Regions from separate parts of the Micromonospora sp. NPDC048871 genome, predicted to be linked through region 2. Evidence: riboswitches for the same ligand, from Rfam matches in the RefSeq annotation. Region 2 holds a riboswitch; the other holds the start of a gene.

Region 1 (10,058 bases), on a different contig from region 2:
TCGCTGTGGGTGGTAGCCGCGATCTTCGTACCGGCGATGCTGCTCACCGGGTTGCCGCTGACCCCGAAGGTGCTGCTCTGGCTCTTCCCGATCGCCGACCCACCGGCGAACTACTGGGGCGCCCTGGCGCTGAGTCCGATGTGGTACCTGCGGGACTACCTGTGGTTCGTGCTCGCCTCACCGATCGCCCTGTGGCTGTTCCGGCGCTATCCGCTGCCCACCCTGCTGGCCCCGTACTGCCTGCTGCTGGCGATCGAGTTCGGGGTCTACCCGAACGCGCCCGGGGTGCTGCGGGAGTTCGGACTCTACTTCGGGGCCTGGCTGCTGGGCTTCGCCCACCAGGCGGGGATGCTGCGCCGCCTGACCAACCGGGTGCTGGTGCCGACCGTGCTGGCCCTGGCGGCGGTCGGCGGCGCCTGGATCCTCAGCCATCCCGGGCCGCGTGGGTACGACCTGAACGACAACCCCCTAGGCAACGCCCTCTGGTCGGCCGCCTTCATCCTGGTGGTGCTGGGACGGGCGCCGTCGAGCGCGGAATGGGTCGACCGCAACGCCGTGTTCGGGCGCGCGGTGACCGTGCTGAACCGCCGGGCGTTGACGGTCTACCTGTGGCACATGGCGTTCGTGGTGGCCCTGACCCCGCTGGTGGACGTGGTCGGCTGGTCCCACCAGGACCTGCTGGGCCTGGCGATCCGGGTGGTGCTGGTCTTCCTGCTGGTGGGTGTGGTGACCGCACTCTTCGGTTGGGTCGAGGACGTGGCGGCGCAACGTCCACCGGAGCTGCTCCCCGGTGGGCGTCCCCCGGAGGTGCCGGCCGCCAACCGGCACACGGAGTCCCGCCGCGCCGCCGCCTCGGATCGACCGGTCGAGCCGGGTGCGATGGCCCTACCGGGGCAACGGGACCCGGCGACCGAGCCCCGCGAGGCCCAGGCGACCGAGCCCCGCGAGGAACTGGTGTCGGGTCAGCGTGGCCGGGGCGGGGAGTTCACCGGGGCATGATGGTGATGTTCCCGCTGCCGGTGCGCACATCGAGCAGCAGCGGGGCGGCGGGATCGTTGGGGATGCCGACCTCCACCTCACCCGAACCCGCCTCGGTCCGTACCTGGTAGGCACCGGCCGGTACCCGTAGCTCGACATTGCCGCTGGAGGTGTGGGCGCGGGCCGAGGCGGGCTGCGCCAACTCGATCGTCACATTGCCCGAGGAGGCCTGGGCCTGCGCCTCGCCGCGCAGCCCGGTGGCGTCGATGTTCCCCGAGCCGGCCCGCAGCACCACCGGAGCCGACACGTCGTACACCTGGATCTCGCCGGAGCCGGTCTCCACCCGCACCGCGCCGGCGGCGCCGGCCACCCGGACGTTGCCGGAGCCCACCTTCACCTCCACCCGGCCCACCGAACTCAGGTCGATGTTGCCGGAACCGGTCTCACCCTCGACCTGGACCCCCTTACCCACGATGACCTCGTAGGAGACGCTGCACCGACGCCCGCACGAGGTGTCCAGCACCAGTTCACCGTCCTTGATCTCGTACGTGGTCGTCGGCTGGTTGCCCTGGTAGCGCACCACCCGCTTGATCCGGACCTGGTCCGGATCGCCGTCGGCGCGGATCACCACGTCGCCGGCGCCCGGCAGCAGCCGGATGGTGGTGATCCGGGCCTGCTCGGTGGTGTCGAAGTCGAGCCGACGGAAGGAGAGGCTGCCGCACCCGGCCGACACGATCAGGGTGAGCGCCGACGCCAGCGCCGTACCGGATCGGCGGACGGTAGCCCACCGGGGGGTACGAGCGAGCGAGGCGATGCTGGTGCGCTGGTGCGAAGGCATGACGAGCACGCTAACGCCGGTGCCAGGGCGGACACATCCGGGTCAGCCTGCCCCGATACCCGGAGGGACCCTGAAATCCGACCCGGGGTGACGGTGGCGCTCCGGCCGGGAGGGACAATGACGCGATGGCCGGATACCGCCGACAGCTCTACCGCGACGACGCGGTGGTGCTGCGCGTACAGAAGCTCGGCGAGTCCGACCGGATCGTCACCCTGCTCACCCGGCGGCACGGCCGGCTGCGGGCGGTGGCCCGGGGAGTACGCCGGACCACCTCCAAGTTCGGGGCCCGGCTGGAGCCCTTCGGCCATGTCGACCTGCAACTCGCCGGTGACCCCAAGGGGGAGGTGGGCAGCTCGCTGCACACCGTCAGCCAGGTCGAGGGGATCGACCTGTACGGCAAGCGGTTCCTCGGCGACTACCCTCGCTACACCGCGGCCAGCGCGATCGCCGAGACCGCCGAACGGCTGACCCCGGTGGAACGGGAACCCTCGCTGCGGCTGTTCCAACTCACCCTGGGCGCCCTGCGGGCCCTGGCCCAGGGGGAGCACGCCATCACCCTGGTCCTCGACGCGTACCTGCTGCGGGGCATGGCCCTGGCCGGGTGGGCACCCGCGTTGACCGACTGCGCGGTCTGCGGCACCCCGGGCCACCACCGGGCCTTCTCCGTACCCGCCGGAGGTGCGGTCTGCCCGGACTGCCGGCCGCCGGGGGCCGCCCACCCCGCCCCGGCCACCATCGACCTGATGTCCGCGCTGGTCCGCGGCGACTGGCGGATCGCCGACGCCACCGACACCGGGACCCGCCGGGAGTGCAGCGGACTGGTCGCGGCGCACCTGCAATGGCACCTGGAGCGCACGCTACGCTCCCTGCCGCTGGTCGACCGGGGTGGCCCGACGACCGCTACGTGATAGGAGAGAGAGCCGAGTGATCCGATCCACCAGGGCCGGCCGACGTGAGCCGGTGCCGCCGACCCCGCACCCCTCGGGTGCCCGGCCGCCGGCGCTGCCGCCGGCGGCGGTGCCCCAGCATGTCGCCGTGGTGATGGACGGCAACGGCCGGTGGGCCAAGGAGCGCGGGCTGCCCCGCACCAAGGGACACGAGGCCGGGGAGTTCTCCCTCTTCGACACCGTCGAGGGGGCCATCGAGATGGGCATCCCCTACCTGTCCGCGTACGCCTTCTCCACGGAGAACTGGCGGCGCTCGCCGGACGAGGTCCGCTTCCTGATGGGCTTCAACCGGGACGTCATCCGGCGTCGTCGGGACCAGCTGGTCGACCTGGGGGTACGGGTGGTCTGGTCCGGTCGGGCCGGGCGGCTGTGGAAGAGCGTGATCACCGAGTTGCAGACCGCGGAGGAGATGTCCCGGGGCAACTCCACCCTGACCCTCCAGTTCTGTGTCAACTACGGCGGGCAGGCCGAGATCGCCGACGCCGCCGCCGCGATCGCCCGGGATGTGGCCGCCGGCCGACTGGACCCGGCGAAGGTCACCGAGAAGACCATCGGGCGGTACCTCTACCACCCCGAGGTGCCCGAGGTGGACCTGTTCCTGCGGCCCTCCGGGGAGCAGCGCACCTCGAACTTCCTGCTCTGGCAGAGCGCGTACGCCGAACTGGTCTTCCTGGACACCCTCTGGCCGGACTTCGACCGCCGCCATCTGTGGTACGCCTGCGAGCTGTACGCCCAGCGGGACCGTCGCTTCGGTGGGGCGCTACCCAACCCGGTGGCGCCGACCACCTGAACGCATAGTGTCCGCCGGGTCTGGGTACCACCCCTGACAGCAGCCACTGACGGAGGTGAACCCACATGATGCGCAAGCGTGTAGCCCAGTGGGCGGTGATGGCCGTGGCGGTTCCGTTGGCGGCCGCAGGTGCTCGCCGACTCAGCCACTCTCTGGAGTCGCGACGCGGTCCTTCCGGGGCCAGCCGCATGCTCACCCGGGGAGCCGACCTGCTGCGCCCCCAGAAGGCCCGGCGTCGCCGCTTCTTCTGATCCGGTAACCCGACGCGCCCTGCCCCGCTCATTCGGGACAGGGCGCGTCGGTGTTCACTCGGGTGGCCTCAGGCTTCGACCTCGGCGCGGTCCGGGGTGGCCCACAGGGTGTGGAAGGACCCCTCGCGGTCCACCCGGCGGTAGGTGTGCGCCCCGAAGTTGTCCCGCAGGCCCTGGATCAGGGCGGCCGGTAGCCGCTCGGCGCGCAGCGCGTCGAAGTAGGCCAGGGAGGAGGCGAAGGCGGGGGTCGGGACCCCGGCCTGGGCCGCCTCGGCCACCACCCGCCGCCAACTCGGCACCCCGTCGCGCACGGTGTCGGCGAACCACGGCGCCACCAGCAGGGTGGGCAGGTCCGGCTGCTCGTCGTACGCCTGCTTGATCCGGTCCAGGAAGCGGGCCCGGATGATGCAGCCGCCCCGCCAGATGCGGGCGGTGCCGCCGAGGTCGATGTTCCAGTCGTACTCGGCGCTGCCGGCGCGGATCTGATCGAAGCCCTGGGCGTACGCGACGATCTTCGAGGCCAGCAGGGCCCGGCGTACGTCCTCGATGAACGCCTCGCGGTCACTGACCTGGAGCTTCTCCCCGCTGCCGGGGAAGGCCCGGAGGGCGGCCTCGCGCTGCCCGACGTGCCCGGACAGCGACCGGGCGAACGTCGCCTCGGCGATGCCGGTGATCGGGATGCCCAGGTCGAGGGCGATCTGGACGGTCCACCGGCCGGTGCCCTTCTGCTCGGCCCGGTCCTGCACGATGTCCACGAAGGCCTCGCCGGTGGCGGCGTCGGTGTGGGCCAGCACGTCGGCGGTGATCTCGATCAGGAACGACTCCAGCTCGCCGGTGTTCCACTCCCGGAAGATCTCCGCGAGTTCCGACGGCGTCGCGCCCAGCCCGGCCCGCAGCAGGTCGTACGCCTCGGCGATGAGCTGCATGTCGGCGTACTCGATGCCGTTGTGGACCATCTTGACGAAGTGCCCGGCGCCGTCCGGCCCGACGTGCTGGCAGCACGGCTCACCGTCGACCTGCGCGGCGATCTTCTCGAAGATCGGCCCCAGCTTCCGGTACGACTCGGCGGAGCCACCCGGCATGATGCTGGGCCCCCACAGGGCACCCTCCTCGCCACCGGAGACCCCGGTGCCGACGAAGTGCAGCCCCTTGGCCCGCAGCGCCTCCTCCCGCCGACGGGTGTCCGCGAAGTGCGCGTTGCCGCAGTCGATGATGATGTCGCCCTCTTCGAGCAGCGGCACCAGTTCGTCGATCACCGCGTCGGTGGGGCCGCCCGCCTTGACCATGATGATCACGGCGCGGGGGCGTTCCAGCGCGGCGACGAAGTCCGCAAGGGACTCCGTCGGGACGAAGGTGCCCTCGTCGCCGTGCTCGGCCACCAGCGACCGGGTCCGCTCCGGCGAGCGGTTGTGCAACGCCACGGTGAACCCGTTGCGGGCCAGGTTGCGGGCCAGATTTCGACCCATCACCGCCAGCCCGGTCACACCGATCTGCGCCGTAGCCCGATCCGCCATCCTCGTCGCCACCTTCCGCGTCTGTCAGTAGTGCTGCGACCGTAGCGCGCTTCGATGGCCACCCGCGTCAACCCCCACCCCTGGTCACCATGTGGTCGCACCCCGCACCCCACCAGGCTCGCCTCACCCGCCCCCTGCCTCGTCGATCATGCAGTTTCGGTCGCCATTGCGCGAAGAATATCCCTTATGCGGGGACAAAAACTGCATGATCGGCGGGGCGGGGGCGGGGCGGGGTGTGGGAGGAGTGGGTCAGGGGGTCAGGGGGGTGAAGGTGCCTAGGGTGATGCTGATGGTGAGGGCGGCGGCGGCCAGGGCGGGGGCGCAGATGAGCAGCAGCCAGTCGGCGGTGCCGAAGGCTTGACGGCGGGCGAAGGTGCGCGGGGCGGTGGAGTCGAAACCCCGGGCGTCCATGGCGACCGCCAGCCGGGTGCCCCGGCGGATCGCCCCGACCAGCAGGGTGAACGCGGTCGACATGAACAGCCGCAGCTTGGCCACCGGGTTGAGTCCGGCCTCCACACCCCGGGCCCGGCGGGCCATGACGATCATCTGCCATTCCTGACCGAGCAGCGGCAACAGCCGGAAGGCGGCCAGCGCGCCGATGGCGAACCGGGCCGGGGCCTTCGCGTTCTGCACCAGTGCGTCGGCCAGCTCGGTCGGATCGGTGGTGGCGAAGACGATCACTCCGGGCAGGGCTACCGCGAACAGGCGCAGCACCAGGCCGAGGGCGGTGAACAGCACCGAGGAGGTGACCATGACCGGTCCGGCGTCGAGCAGTACCCGGCCCGACCGGTCAGCGGCGAACAGCACCAGCGCCACCAGTACCCCACCAGCGGCGATCAACAACGGCCAGGCCCGGCGGAACAGCACCCGGTAACGCACCCCGAACAACGGCAGTACCGCCAATTCCACCGCCAGGGCGATCGCCGGTGTCACCGGATCCAGCGTCGCCAGCAGCGGGAACGCGAACAGCAGCGCCGCGGCCAGCTTGGCCACCGGATTGCGGCGGGCCAGCGGGGCGTCCGGCCGGGCGACCGGTTCAAGGTCGATCATCGATCCTCCGCCGCCCGCCGGGTCTCGCCAGTCGGCTGCAGCGTCAGGGTGCGGTCGGCCAGTGCGGCGACGAAGTCGGCGTCGTGGGTGACCGTCACCAGGCCGTGGCCGCCGTCGCGCAGCTGTGCGAAGAGGTCCACCAACTCCCGCCAGGTCCGCCGGTCCTGCCCGAAGGTGGGCTCGTCGCAGATCAACAGCCGGGGCGCGGTGGCCAGCGCGGTCGCCACACTCAGCCGCCGCGCCTCGCCACCGGAGAGGGTGTACGGGTTGGCCCCGGCCAGCTTGTCCAACCGCAGCCGGTGCAGCAACTCGTCCACCCGGTCGCGGATCGTCGCCTCGCCGGCACCGGTACGCCGGGGGCCCAGGGCCAGTTCGTCGAAGACCGTACTGGTGACGAACTGGTGCTCCGGATCCTGGAACACCGAGCCGATCCGGCGGGCCAGTGCCGGTGCGCGCCAGCGGTGCGGTGGCCGGTGGGCGTCCGCCCCGGCCAGCTCCGCGCTGGCCGACAGCCGTCCGGTACCCGGCTTGCCCAGTCCGCCGAGCAGCAACGCCAGGGTGGACTTGCCGGCACCGTTGGGACCGAGCACGGCCAGCGCCTCACCTGCGCGTACGGTCAGATCGGTGGAGGCCAGCCGGGGCGGCTGGCCGAGCCCGTCGGCGGTGAGTAACACCTCGCCGGCCGGGGTGGTGGCCTGGCGCGGGGGAAGCTGGCGGCCCGGCACCCAGACCCCCTCGGCGGCCAGGGCGTCCCCGTGGGCGGCGAAGACCTGATCCGGTGGGCCGTCGGCCCGCACCCCGCCGCCGGGTTCGAGTACCACCACCCGGTCCACCAGGGGCAGGGCGTCGGAGATCCGGTGCTCGACCAGGATCAGGGTGGTGTCGCCGCCGACCGCGCGGGCGATCGCGGTGCGGACCAGGTCCGCCCCGGCCGGGTCGAGGTTGGCGGTGGGCTCGTCGAGCAGCAGCAGGTCGGGGCGGAGTGCTAGGGCCCCGGCCAGGGCCAGCCGCTGCTGTTCGCCGCCGGAGAGTGCCGCGGTGGGGCGGTCCCGGTGGTACGGGAACCCGACCCGGTGCAGCGCCTCGTCCACCCGGGGCCAGATCTGGGCCGCCGGTACCCCCCGGTTCTCCAGCCCGAACGCCACATCGTCGCCGCTGCGGGCCATGACGAGTTGGGACTGCGGATCCTGGAAGACGATGCCGACCCGTTCCCGGGTCTCGGTCGGGGGGCGACCGTCGATCTCGATGGTGCCCTCCTGCTCACCGGAGTCCTCCGGCAGCAGCCCCGCCAGCGCCGCCAGCAGAGTGCTCTTGCCCGCCCCGGAGGGCCCGAGCAGCAACACCCGCTCGCCCCGCCGCACCCGCAGGTCCACCCCCCGCAGGGCCCAGGCCCGCCGCCCCGCATGCCGCCACCCAAACCCCCGCACCCAAACCCCACCCACCCCCACCACTCCTCTCCTCCCCTCACTGCTTCCCAACCCCCACCCCCGATCGTTGCGGTGATCAAGAAGTTTGCGTCTGGAATCGCGGCTCGCCAGACGCAAACCTCTTGATCAACAGGAGTGAAGGGTGGTGTTAGACGAGGGGGCGGTTGCGGCCGGCGGGGAAGCGGTCCAGGACGCCGGTGCCGGCGAGCGCCTTGGTGAGGGCGTAGCCGCCGGCGCCGGCTACCACGGTGGCGCTGACCACGGTGAGCAGCGCGTACGGGATCCGGTAGCTGCCCAGCTCGTACGCGGTGTTCCAGACGAAGAAGTCGAACAGGGCGGCACCCAGACCGGTCAGCGCGCCGGCCAGCAGTGCGGTCGGCAGCCGGAAGGAGCGGTACCGGAAGGCGGCGAAGGCGAGTTCCGCACCGAGACCCTGGATCAGACCCTGGACGATGGTGACACCGCCCCACTCCGAGCCCAGCAGTGCGGAGACCGTAGCCGCGACCGCCTCGCAGAACAGCGCGGCACCCGGCTTACGGATCACCAGCCCGCCGAGCACCGCCGGGACCAGCCAGACCCCGTACATGATGGCCTGGCTGGCCGGGAAGAAGGCGAAGGCGGGGTCCGCGACCCGCCAGACCGCGCCCCAGGCCCAGAAGATCACGCCGAAGGCGACCGCGATCACTGCGGCCACGACGATGTCGATGGTGCGCCACCGGTTGGTGGTCGGTTGGCTCATGATTGCTCCCAGTCCAGTGTCGAACCAGGTAAGACGCACGCCGCGCCCGACGGCACCGGGCCGTGGCGGGCAGGAGGTGGACCGAACTCCCTGCGCTGGCATTACCCAGATCAGGTACGGAGGGTCTGCGGGCGAACCCGCACTCTCAGCGCTGTGCGCTCCCCTGTCGGAGGTGAAGTTGTCTCGCCGACGCTAACACCTTTAAAGATCAACAGGCAACGTGATCTAGCAGGTCGGGCCGGGTGCGGCCCGGTCGAGGTCGCCAAGGGGGTACGCCCACCCGGCGGATCCCCCCGTTTGGCCGACATCCATCGACCTCACCGTCCCCGGCCGGTACTCTCAGCCCGCCGAACCATCGGGGTGAAGAGACGGCAGGGTGAGCACAGACACGAATCAAGCCGTACCGGTCGACGAACCGCAGAACGGTCCGACCGGCACCGCCACCGACCCCGTGCCTCAGCCGGGCAGTGGGGTGCTGCGGCGATGGGTCGGTGACCGGGTCGGCTCCGTGGAGGTGCTGGCCGGGCTGCTGATCCTGCTGGTCATCTTCCGTGATCCGCTGGCCGGGGCGTTGGACGATCCGCGCCTGCAGACCTGGACCACCGTGTTCGTCTCGATCATGGTGCAGGCGGTGCCCTTTCTGGTCTTCGGAGTGCTGCTCTCGGCCGTGATCGCGGTCTTCGTACCCCGGTCGTTCTGGGCCCGGGCGCTGCCCCGACACCCGGCCCTGGCGGTACCGGCGGCCAGCGCGGCCGGGGTGGTGCTGCCCGGCTGCGAGTGCGGCTCCGTACCGATCGCCGGTTCCCTGATCCGCCGGGGGGTCACCCCGGCCGCCGCCCTGGCCTTCCTGCTGGCCGCACCGGCGGTCAACCCGATCGTGCTGACCGCCACCGCGGTCGCCTTCCCGAACAACCCCGAGATGGTCCTCGCCCGAGGCCTGGCCAGCCTCGTGGTGGCCATGGTGATGGGCTGGCTGTGGCTGCGACTGGGTCGCACCGAGTGGATCAGGATGCCGCGCCGACCGGAGCTGGAGGACCCCCGCCGGGGTCGGGCCTTCTGGGCCGCCGTCCGGCACGACGTCACCCAGGCCGGTGGCTTCCTGGTGCTCGGTGCGATGGCCGCCGCCAGCATCAACGTCCTGGTGCCGGAACGATGGTTGCAGACCCTCGCCGACAACCCCTGGCTGTCCGTCCTGGTGCTGGCGATTCTCGCCGTACTGTTGTCGCTCTGCTCCGAGGCGGACGCCTTCGTGGCGGCCTCGCTGTCCCAGTTCTCCCTGACCTCCCGACTGGTCTTCCTGGTGGTGGGGCCGATGGTCGACCTCAAGCTGATCTCGATGCAGGCCGGTGTCTTCGGGCGCCGATTCGCCTTCCGGTTCGCCCCGGCCACCTTCGCGGTGGCCCTGCTGGTCGCCGCCGGGGTCGGGGTGGTGCTGCTGTGAACCGGCAGGCCCAGGGGGTGCTCCTGCTGCTGTTCGGCGGGGCGGTGCTGCGGGCCAGCCTCACCGACCTCTACCTGCGCTAT
Region 2 (10,058 bases):
GGGTGACATTTCCCGGTATCACCCGCTAAGTCGTACGTCCGGTCTCGGGCCTTTGGAGGTCGGCCCGGCACCTCGGGACGGGAACCGGCCCGCACCCCTCCAGGTGCGGGCCGGCTCCGATCGGTCGACTAGCCCGGCGTCAGCCGGAAGTAGTCGAAGGCGGCCGTCTTCGAGGCGGTCTGGTTGGCCCCCAGGGTGAACAGCCCCACCTTCGGGGTGGTCCCGACCGCGGTGCTGGTCAGGGAGCCCAGGCTGGTCCAACTCGTTCCGTCCGCCGAGTAGGCGGCGGTGTAGGTGCTGCCGCTGCGGGACAGGCGCAGGTGCCAGATCCCCTGGGTCAGCCCGGTGGCCTGGGGTTGGGTGCTCTGCACCACCCCGCCGACCTCACTACGGAACTCGATCCGTCGCGAGATCGTCTGACCGGCCGCGTTGTCCGTGACGTAGTCGAACTTCAGGTAGTTGTCGTCGTCGGCGTACACCAGCAGACCCGCCTGCTGGTACTGCTCGTTGAACAGGCTGCCGTCGACCCGGGTCTGGATCGTCCAGTTCCCGGCCGGACTGTTCTGCAGGATGAAGTTCGTCGGCCCGGTGTTGCTGGTGCCGTAGATGTCACCGTTGGGTACATCGATGCGCAGCGCACCGTCGGTCACCCGGTACCGGGTCGCCTCCTCCCGCACGATGGCGTTCCACCGGCACTTCTCCAGGGTGCTGCCGGTGAACTCGTCCGAGGGTGTGGCGCTCGTACCCGTCGTGGCCTCCGGGGTGATCCGGAACCAGTCGAAGTCCGCGTTCAGGACCGGGGCGGTGGTGCCGCCGTTGAGGGCGAACAGACCGATCCGGGGGTTGGTGATCCCGGCCAGGGCAGCGGACCGACCCACCGGGGTGAAGGTCTGCCCGTCGGTCGAGTAGGCCGCGGTCAGGTTCGTCCCGTCACTGGTCAGTCGCAGGTGGATGGTGTCGCCGGTGGGAGCGGCCGTGGCGTCCGCGCTTTCGTTGCGCGGGGTGCCGGCACTCTCCCGGATGAACTCCACCTTGCGGTTGCCGCCGTAGACCAGGTCCAGCTTGGCGTAGTTGTCGTCGTTGCCGTACAGGATCAGGCCGGCCTGCTGGTAGTCGGCCCGGGCCGCGACGGTGACCCGGGTGGTCGCCTGCCAGGCCCCGCTGGGCGCGGGCTGGAGCACCAGGTTGGTCGCGTCGTTGCGGGTGCCGTACAGGTCACCCGCCGCGGTGGGCAGGCGCAGGGCACCCCCGGTCAGCGAGTACCCCTGGCTGTCCCGCACCACACTGGTCCACCGCTGGCGATCCAGCGCGGTGCCGGTGAACTCGTCCGACCGTTGGGGCCCCTGCTCCACCTGGCAGGGCTCATTGCCCCCGGGCCCGTCGACCCGGATCTGCACGGTGGCCTGGCCCCGGGCACCCCGACTGTCGGTGACCGTCAGGGTGGCGGTGTAGTTGCCCGCCGTGGTGTAGGTGTGGGTGGCGTTGAGGGTGGTCGCCGTGCCACCGTCGCCGAAGTCCCAGGCGTACGTCAGCGGGGTGTCCCCGTCCGGGTCGGACGCCGTACCGGTGAAGGTCACGGCCAGTGGCGCGGTCCCGCTGGTCGGGGTGGCCGTGGCGGTGACCGTCGGTGGGGCGTTGCCGCTGACCCCAGGGCCGACGAAGTTCATCCAGTTGACGTTGAACAGGGTTCCGGTGCCCCGGTTGGGGTCCCGGGCGACGAAGTACAGCCCGCCCTCCGAGGAGGCGCCGTTGGGTATCTGCGCGGTGACGTCGGTGTAGGTCTGCCAGCCCTCGGTGCCTGCCACCGTGGCAGTGGTGATCAGGGGACCGTCGGCGGCCCCGGCCCGGACCTCGATCCGGCCACCGGAGGTAGCCGAGGCTACCCGGAACTGGATCGAGGTGACCCCGGTCAGGCTGGCCGGGCTGACCGACCACCAGTCGCCGTCCTCGATGAAGCCGATGTTCTGCCCACCGCCGGCGGTGTCACCGGTGGTCTCCTTCTCCACCCCGGCGGTGCCGCCCCCGGTGGCACCGGCCACCCGGCCGGTGGCCGAGAAGTACTCGGCCTCCTTGCGCTTGGGCTGGAGGATCTTCAGGGCCCGGCCGGTCTGCGGCTCGGCTCCGTCGGAACCACCCCGGTCGGTGTAGGTCGCCTCCAGCACGGTGAAGACGTTCGCGTCCGCCCCGTGACCGTCGGCCAGCTGGGTCTGCACCGTGCCGGTGCAGCCGGTGTGCCGCTCCAGGGGATGGGCGTGCTCGTCGTGGCCCAGCAGCACCTGGAGTTCGACCTCGTCGCAGTCGATCGTGCCGTCCTCCGGGTCGGTCACCCGGATGGTGTACGCGACCTGGTCACCCCAGGAGAAGAAGCCGCCGTCCGGGGGGAACTCGATGGTGACGGTCGGGGCGGTGTTGCCGACCGTGATCGGCACGTTCGCCACCGCGCTGCGGCCCGCCGGGTTGGTCACCCGCAACTGCGCGGTGTAGCTGCCGGACCGGGTGTACGTGTGGGTCGGGTTGGCCTGGGTGGAGGTGCCACCGTCACCGAAGGTCCAGGCGTAGGTGAGGGTGCCACCGTCCGGGTCGCGGGAACCGGCGCTGGAGAAGGTGACCGCCAGCGGGGGAGCCCCCGAGGTGGGGGTCGCCGCGGCCACCGCGATCGGGGCACGGGCCCCGGCGGTGTAGTCGATCCGGTAGACCCCGGAGTTGTCGTTGTCGCCGCCGAAGCCGCTACCCCACTCGATCAGGTACAACGCGCCGTCGGGGCCGAACTCCATGTCCATCGGCCGGACGAAGGTCATCTGGTCGAGGATCCGGTTGATGTCCACGAGGGTCTTGCCGTCCCGGCTGACCTGCATGGTGTACATCCGCGACTGGTTCCACTCGCCGAAGATCGACTTACCGTCGAAGTAGGCCGGCCACTGGCGGCGCGACGAGATGGTCGGGTCGAACCGGTAGACCGGGCCGGCCATGGGCGCTCCGCCGCCGCCGATCTCCGGGAAGCGGCTGTCGCCGCCGTAGCCGTAGTCCACCGTGGCCGGGATGGCCGCCGGCAGGTTGGTCAGACCGGTGTTGTTGGGGGAGTTGTTCACCGGCGCGGAGCAGTTGAACTTGGCCCCGCTCGGCCCGGACGGGAACTGGTAGTCGTTGTACGCCTGGTTGTTGCCGTGGCAGTACGGCCAGCCGAAGTTGCCCGGCCGGTCGACGATGTTCCACTCCACCAGGCCCTCCGGGCCCCGGTTGGCGTTGGTGGTGGTGGCGTCCGGGCCGTAGTCGGCGACGTAGAGCACATTGGTCACCGGGTCGATGCCGATCCGGAAGGGGTTGCGCAGCCCCATCGCGTAGATCTCCGGACGGGTCCGGGCGGTGCCCGGGGCGAACAGGTTCCCGCTCGGGATGGTGTACGTCCCGTCGGCCTGGGGCCGGATCCGCAGCACCTTGCCGCGCAGGTCGTTGGTGTTGCCGGCGGTACGCTGGGCGTCGTAGTCCGCGCGCCCGGAGCGCTCGTCCAAGGGGCTGTATCCGCTGGACTCGAAGGGGTTGGTGTTGTCCCCGGTGGCCAGGTACAGGTTGCCGGCCGAGTCGAAGGTCATCGTCCCGCCCATGTGGCAGCAGGTGTTGCGCTGGGTGGGCACCTCCAGGACGACCCGTTCGCTGGACGCGCTGATCGTGTCACCGGTGACGGTGAACCGGGACAGGTAGTTGCGGGACCCGCCCGCGCTCGGGGCGTAGTAGAGCCAGATCCACCCGTTGCTGCTGAAGTTGGGGTCGAGGCGGATGCCCAGCAGGCCGTCCTCGTTGCCGGCGAAGACACTCAGCCGCAGGGCGGTGACGGTCTGCCCGGTGTCCGGCTTGATGATCTGGACCCGGCCGTCGCGCTCGATGTAGAAGACCCGCCCGTCCTCGGCGATGTCCAGCTCCATCGGGTTGCTGGTGTTGCTGTCCAGCGTCACCTTCTCGAAGTTGGCGGCCCGACCGGCGCCGCAGTCGGCGTGCACCACCCCGGCCGCGGTCTGGATGCCGCCGAGCAGGTGCTGGAGGAACTCGGCGTTGGCGAAGGACTCCTGGGTGTGCCCGCCACCGGTGTACCAGGACCGGCCACCGTCGTAGTTCTGGCACCAGGCGATCGGGTGGTCGTGCCCCATCGCTCCGCTGCCCGGGCTGTAGCTGCGCTCGTCCAGCGAGGCCAGCACCTGCACCTGACGGGCGCGGGGGTTGGTGCGGAAGTTGTACCACTCGTCGAAGCGGGACCACCGGTCCGGCAGGTGCCGGGTCGACTCGTGGGTGGTGTCCTCGACCTTCACGGTGGCGGTCTGGTTGGCCGGGTGGCTGTTGAAGTAGGCCCCGACCAGTTGGCCGTACCAGGCCCAGTCGTACTCGGTGTCGGAGGCGGCGTGCACCCCGACGTATCCGCCACCGGCCCGGATGTAGCGCTCGAAGGCCGACTGCTGAGTGGCGTTGAGCACGTCACCGGTGGTCGACAACCAGATGACCGCCTTGAACCTGGCCAGGTTGGTGTCGGTGAAGGCGGCACCGTCCTCAGTGGTGACGACGGTGAAGTTGTTCGCGGTGCCGAGCTGTTGGATGGCCCGGATGCCGGCGGGAATCGAGTCGTGGCGGAACCCGGCGGTCTTGGAGAACACCAGGACGGAGAACGGCTCCGCCGCCGCGGCCTGAGCGGTGGTGGGGGCGGCGGCCTGGGTGGTGGTACGGCCGGCGGCCTGGGCGGCTGTGGGGCGGGCGATCGGGAACGGCGCGGCGGTCAGAACGAGTGCCAGGGCGAGTAGCGCCACGGCTAACGGGTCGAGCGTTGCTCGCCCGCGGCTGAGTCGGGGCACGAAGATCTCCTCTTTCCGTGTAGGACGGGTCGGAGCGGACGTCGGTGGCTACTCCGGGTCGGTCCGAGTGCTCGTACCTGACGGTGAGGGTCTGGCTGCCGAGGAACTGAGCCGATCAATCAAATTTCCTTTGATCGATCGGTTTCGGGCAAGACTCATTGATGTAACAGATTGGTAACGAGGCGTCCTTCAATTGGCATGAGTCACTGCATATCCGGGTCCCTTGTGGTCGCCGGTCGAGGGCAAGACGGTCGAGTCCGGCCAGCTCGCGGGGTCGGCCGGGGCAGGTCCGGGGGTTGGCGGCGCAGCCGAAACGACGTACGGTGACACCCAACGAACCCACGGGAGCCCGGTGTACCGGGCTGAGAGGGGGGCTGCCAGCCCCCGACCGTCGAACCTGATCCGGGTAATGCCGGCGCAGGGAGGAGTGTTGCCGTGCCGTCCCTCGGACGACTGCATCTGATCACCGACACCCGACCGGGGCGGGATGCGCTGGCCGTGCTCGCGGCCGTCCTGCCGGTGGCCCACCCCGAGCTGGTGGTCCAGGTCCGGGCCGAGGACGCCGTCACCGACCGGGAGGCGTACGAGCTGACCTGCCGGGTGCTCGCCCGCTGCCGGCCGTACGGCGTCACCTGCCTGGTCAACGACCGCCTGCATGTGGCGTTGGCGGCGGGGGCCGCCGGCGGTCATGTCGGCGCGGAGGACCTGCCGGTGGCGGCGGCCCGGCAGGTGCTCGGCCCGCAGGCGGTGCTGGGCGCCACCGCCCGGGAGCCGGTTTCCGCCGCCGAGGCGGTCGCCGCCGGAGCCAGCTATCTGGGCGTGGGCCCCTGCCACGCCACCACCACGAAGGACGGCCTGCCCCCGGCGATCGGGGTGGCCGGCGTCCGGGCGGTGGTCGAGGCGGTCGCCGTGCCGGTGATCGCCATCGGGGGAGTGACGGCGGCGGACGTACCCGGGTTACGGGCCGCCGGCGTGTACGGGGTGGCGGTGGTCGGCGCGCTCTCCGCAGCCGCCGATCCCGCCCACGCCGCAGCCGACCTGGTCAGGGCGCTGACGTGTTAAGCAGGGGCCCTTCCTATACCGGAGACGTTAAGCGGGGGCCCTTCCTTGCACCGCAGGTGGCGGTGGTGGGGGCGGGGCCGATCGGGTTGGCGATCGCCTGGCGGTGCGCGGCCCGGGGGCTGCGGGTCGTGGTGCACGATCCGGCTCCAGGGTCGGGAGCCTCCCAGGTGGCCGCCGGGATGCTGGCGCCGGTGGCGGAGGCGTACTTCGGTGAACACGAACTGACCGGGCTGCTCACCGAGTCCGCTCGACGCTGGCCGGCCTTCGCCGCCGAGCTGACCGAGGCCAGCGGCCTGGACATCGGGTACCGGACCGAGGGCACCCTGATGGTCGGGCTGACCGCCGACGACCTGGCCGAGGCGCGGCGGCTGTGGGCGTACCAGCAGGGTCTGGGTCTGCCGGTGACCCCGCTGCGGCCCTCCCAGTTGCGCGAGCATGAACCGGCGCTGGCCCCCCGGGTTCGCGGGGGTGCCCTCGCCGCCACCGATCACCAGGTCGATCCGCGTCGGCTGGTACCGGCGCTGCGGCTGGCCGCCGAGCGGGCCGGCGCGGTGCTGGTCACCGAGCCGGTGGGGCGACTGTCCGAGGTGTCCGCCGAGGTGACCGTGGTCGCCGCCGGCTGCGGCACCGCCGCCCTGACCGGGCTGCCGGTCCGCCCGGTGAAGGGCCAGGTGCTGCGGCTGCGTACCCCGGATGGCGGCCCGCCGGGCTTCCGGCACGTCATCCGGGGGTACGCCGACGGCGAGCACGTCTACCTGGTCCCGCGCGAGTGCGGTGAGGTCGTGGTCGGTGCCACCGTCGAGGAACGCTCCGACCTGGCGGTCTCCGCCGGTGCGGTGCTGCGGCTGCTGCGGGCCGCAATCGACCTGCTGCCCGAACTGGCCGAGTACGACCTGGTGGAGACGATCGCCGGGCTGCGCCCCGGCACCCCGGACAACGCCCCGATCCTGGGGCCGCTGCCCGACCGCCCGCAGGTGCTGGCGGCCACCGGTCACCACCGGCACGGAATCGTGCTGACCCCGGTCACCGCGGACCTGATCACCGGCCTGATCACCGGGGCGGAAGCGGACGAGTCGATGCTCAATCCCTTCCGGGCCGACCGGTTCCGTCCGGACAGCAAGGAGGACGACAGATGGAGTTGACGGTCAACGGAGTCGGGCAGGTGGTGCCCGACGGCGCCACGGTCGCTGAACTGGTACGACAGGTCACGCCGCAGCACCGGGGGGTGGCCGTGGCGGTCAACGGCGAGGTGGTGCCGCGTACCGGATGGCCGGCGACCGTGCTGCACGGCGGCGACCAGGTAGAGGTGCTCAGCGCCGCCCAGGGCGGGTGACCAGGATGGACGGCTTCGAGATCGGCGGTACCCGGTTCGGGTCCCGGCTGATCCTGGGTACCGGCGGAGCGGCCAACCTGCACGTGCTCGAACAGGCGATCCGGGCCTCCGGCACCGAGCTGGTCACCCTGGCCCTGCGCCGGGTGGACACCGTCCCCGGCGGCTCCGGAGGTCTGCTGGACCTGCTGGACCGGTGCGGGGTGCGACTGCTGCCGAACACGGCCGGCTGCTACACCGCCCGGGAAGCCGTGAAGGTGGCGCACCTGGCCCGGGACGCCTTCGACACCGACTGGGTCAAACTGGAGGTGATCGGCGACGAGCGGACCCTGCTGCCCGACGGGGTGGAACTGCTGCGCGCCGCCGAGGAACTCGTCGCCGACGGATTCACCGTGCTGCCGTACACCTCGGATGATCCGATCCTGGCTCGTCGGCTGGCCGACGTCGGTTGCGCGGCGGTGATGCCGGCGGGCTCGCCGATCGGGTCCGGGCTGGGGGTGTCCAACCCCCACCACATCCGGCTGATCCGGCAGAGCATCGAGGTGCCGGTGATCCTGGACGCCGGGATCGGTACCGCCTCGGACGCGGCGTTGGCCATGGAGCTGGGCTGCGACGCGGTGTTGCTGGCCAGCGCGGTGACCCGGGCCGCGGACCCGGTGGCGATGGCCACCGCGATGCGCCACGCGATCACCGCCGGTCGCCTGGCCGCCGGTGCCGGCCGCATCCCCCGCCGCTTCCACGCCCTGGCCAGCACCCCCGACGAAGGCCGCCCCGAGCTATGACCCCGCACCCGGGCGCCGACGGCTTGTCCGGGCCCCGGACCGTCTCCGGCGTGGTGGTGCTGACGGACCGGCGGGTTACCCGGCGGCCGTTGGCGGAGGTGGTGGCGGCGGCCGTGGCCGGGGGCGTGCGTTGGGTGCTGCTGCGCGAGAAGGACCTGCCCCGCGCCGAACGGTTCGCCCTCGCCGCCGACCTGCGGCCGATCGTGGCCGAGGCCGGCGGCACCCTGATCGTCGCCGGCCCCGACCCCCTGCTGCCCACCGAGCCCGCCGCCGGCGGGGTCGTGGGGGCGGAGCCTGTGGTGGCGGTGCACCTGTCGGCGGGTGACCCCGGTCCGCCGCTGGGGGCCGACCTGGTCGGTCGGTCCTGTCACGACGAGGCGGAACTGCGTCGGCTGCGCACCGAGGACTACGTCACCCTCTCGCCGGTCTATCCGACCAGGACCAAACCCGGCTACGGGCCGGCGTTGGGGCCGGCGGGACTGGCCGGGTTGATCCGGCTGAGCCCGGTGCCGGTGCTGGCGCTCGGCGGCATCGAGACACCGGCCCAGGTACGCGCCTGTAGGCAGGCCGGCGCCGTCGGCGTCGCCGTCCTCGGCGCGATCATGCGTTCCCCTGACCCGCAGCAGACCGCTGCCGAACTGACCAGCGCCTTCCAGGCAGCTTCGACCAGCAATGTTGAGGAAGACAGATGACCCCTACCACCGTGCTCACCGTGGCCGGCTCGGACTCCGGCGGCGGCGCCGGCATCCAGGCCGACCTGAAGGTCTTCGCCGCCCTCGGCGCCTACGGCACGAGTGTGCTCACCGCGGTCACCGCGCAGAACACCCGAGGTGTGGACGCCGTCCTGCCGCTGCCCCCGCAGACGGTCACCGAACAGTTGGACAGCGTGCTGTCCGACTTCGCGGTGCGGGCGGTCAAGACCGGGATGCTGGGTACGCCGGCGGTGGCGGGTGCGATCGCCGACGCGGCGGCGGCCGGGCGACTGCCGCAGCTCGTCGTCGATCCGGTGCTGGTGGCCACCAGCGGACACCGCCTCGGGGTGGTGGCGGCGGTCGAGCGGCTGTTGCCGTACGCCCGGGTGGCGACCCCGAACAGCGCGGAGGCCGCGGCTCTCACCGGGGCTGCCGTGACGGATCTGGCGGAGATGACGACGGCCGCCCGGGCCCTGGCCGCCGGCGGCCCGGAGTGGGTGATCGTGACCGGCGGTGATGTGGACACCGGCGGCGAGGCCCTGGATGTGCTGCACGGCCCGGAGGGCACGACCGTGCTGCGGGCCCCCCGGGTGCCGACCCGGCACAGCCACGGGACCGGGTGTTCGTTCTCGGCGGCGACCGCGGTGCGGTTGGCCATGGGCGATCCGGTGGCGGTGGCGGTGGCGAAGGCCAAGAAGTACGTGAGCCGGGCGCTGGCCGGCGCGCGGAACTGGGAGTTGGGTGCGGGACGCGGTCCGTTGGACCACTTTGGCTGGTCCGCCTGAGTACAGGGAGGCTGTCATGCAGGTACGGCGCAAGGTGTACGTCGAGGGCTCGCGGCCGGAGATCCGGGTGCCGTTCGCGGAGGTGGAGCTGACCGGGGACAACCCACCCGTACGGCTCTACGACACCTCCGGTCCGGGCTCCGACCCGCAGGTGGGGCTGTCCCCGCTGCGTGGGCCGTGGATCGCCGAGCGGGGGGATGTGGCCCCGGTACGCGGTCCGGGCACCCCCCTGGCGGGGGCGGACGGCAAACGGCCGACCCAGCTCGGGTACGCCCGGGCCGGGGTGGTCACCCCGGAGATGGAGTTCGTGGCGATCCGGGAGGGCATGTCACCGGAGTTCGTCCGGGAGGAGATCGCGTCCGGGCGGGCGGTGCTGCCGCTGAACGTCAACCACCCGGAGTGCGAGCCGGCCATCATCGGCAAGGCATTCCTGGTCAAGGTGAACGCCAACATCGGCACCTCGGCGGTCAGTTCCTCCGTTGCCGAGGAGGTGGAGAAGCTGACCTGGGCTACCCGGTGGGGCGCGGACACCGTGATGGACCTGTCCACCGGCAAGCGAATCCACGAGACCC

Evidence for each region. Region 2 has a riboswitch for thiamine pyrophosphate ahead of thiE (thiamine phosphate synthase). Riboswitches for the same ligand answer to the same signal wherever they lie in the genome.
Region 1: linked by a shared signal. The riboswitch ahead of ACGFIK_RS24765 (ECF transporter S component) and the one ahead of thiE (thiamine phosphate synthase) in region 2 are both predicted to bind thiamine pyrophosphate.

What each region holds. Positions count from the first base shown of each region.
Region 1 is NZ_JBICUM010000015.1:23,325-33,382, reverse strand. It holds gene ACGFIK_RS24805 (acyltransferase) at 1-999, shown strand, start outside; gene ACGFIK_RS24800 (DUF4097 family beta strand repeat-containing protein) at 986-1,816, opposite strand; gene recO (DNA repair protein RecO) at 1,942-2,724, shown strand; gene ACGFIK_RS24790 (isoprenyl transferase) at 2,777-3,553, shown strand; gene ACGFIK_RS24785 (hypothetical protein) at 3,619-3,804, shown strand; gene gndA (NADP-dependent phosphogluconate dehydrogenase) at 3,873-5,318, opposite strand; gene ACGFIK_RS24775 (energy-coupling factor transporter transmembrane component T) at 5,568-6,368, opposite strand; gene ACGFIK_RS24770 (ABC transporter ATP-binding protein) at 6,365-7,810, opposite strand; gene ACGFIK_RS24765 (ECF transporter S component) at 7,944-8,534, opposite strand; TPP riboswitch at 8,604-8,709, opposite strand; gene ACGFIK_RS24760 (permease) at 8,986-9,975, shown strand; gene ACGFIK_RS24755 (TIGR03943 family putative permease subunit) at 9,972-10,058, shown strand, end outside.
Region 2 is NZ_JBICUM010000009.1:140,817-150,874, reverse strand. It holds gene ACGFIK_RS20340 (ThuA domain-containing protein) at 129-4,790, opposite strand; TPP riboswitch at 5,167-5,276, shown strand; gene thiE (thiamine phosphate synthase) at 5,271-5,897, shown strand; gene thiO (glycine oxidase ThiO) at 5,891-7,039, shown strand; gene thiS (sulfur carrier protein ThiS) at 7,030-7,230, shown strand; gene ACGFIK_RS20320 (thiazole synthase) at 7,236-8,009, shown strand; gene ACGFIK_RS20315 (thiamine phosphate synthase) at 8,033-8,701, shown strand; gene thiD (bifunctional hydroxymethylpyrimidine kinase/phosphomethylpyrimidine kinase) at 8,698-9,486, shown strand; gene thiC (phosphomethylpyrimidine synthase ThiC) at 9,503-10,058, shown strand, end outside.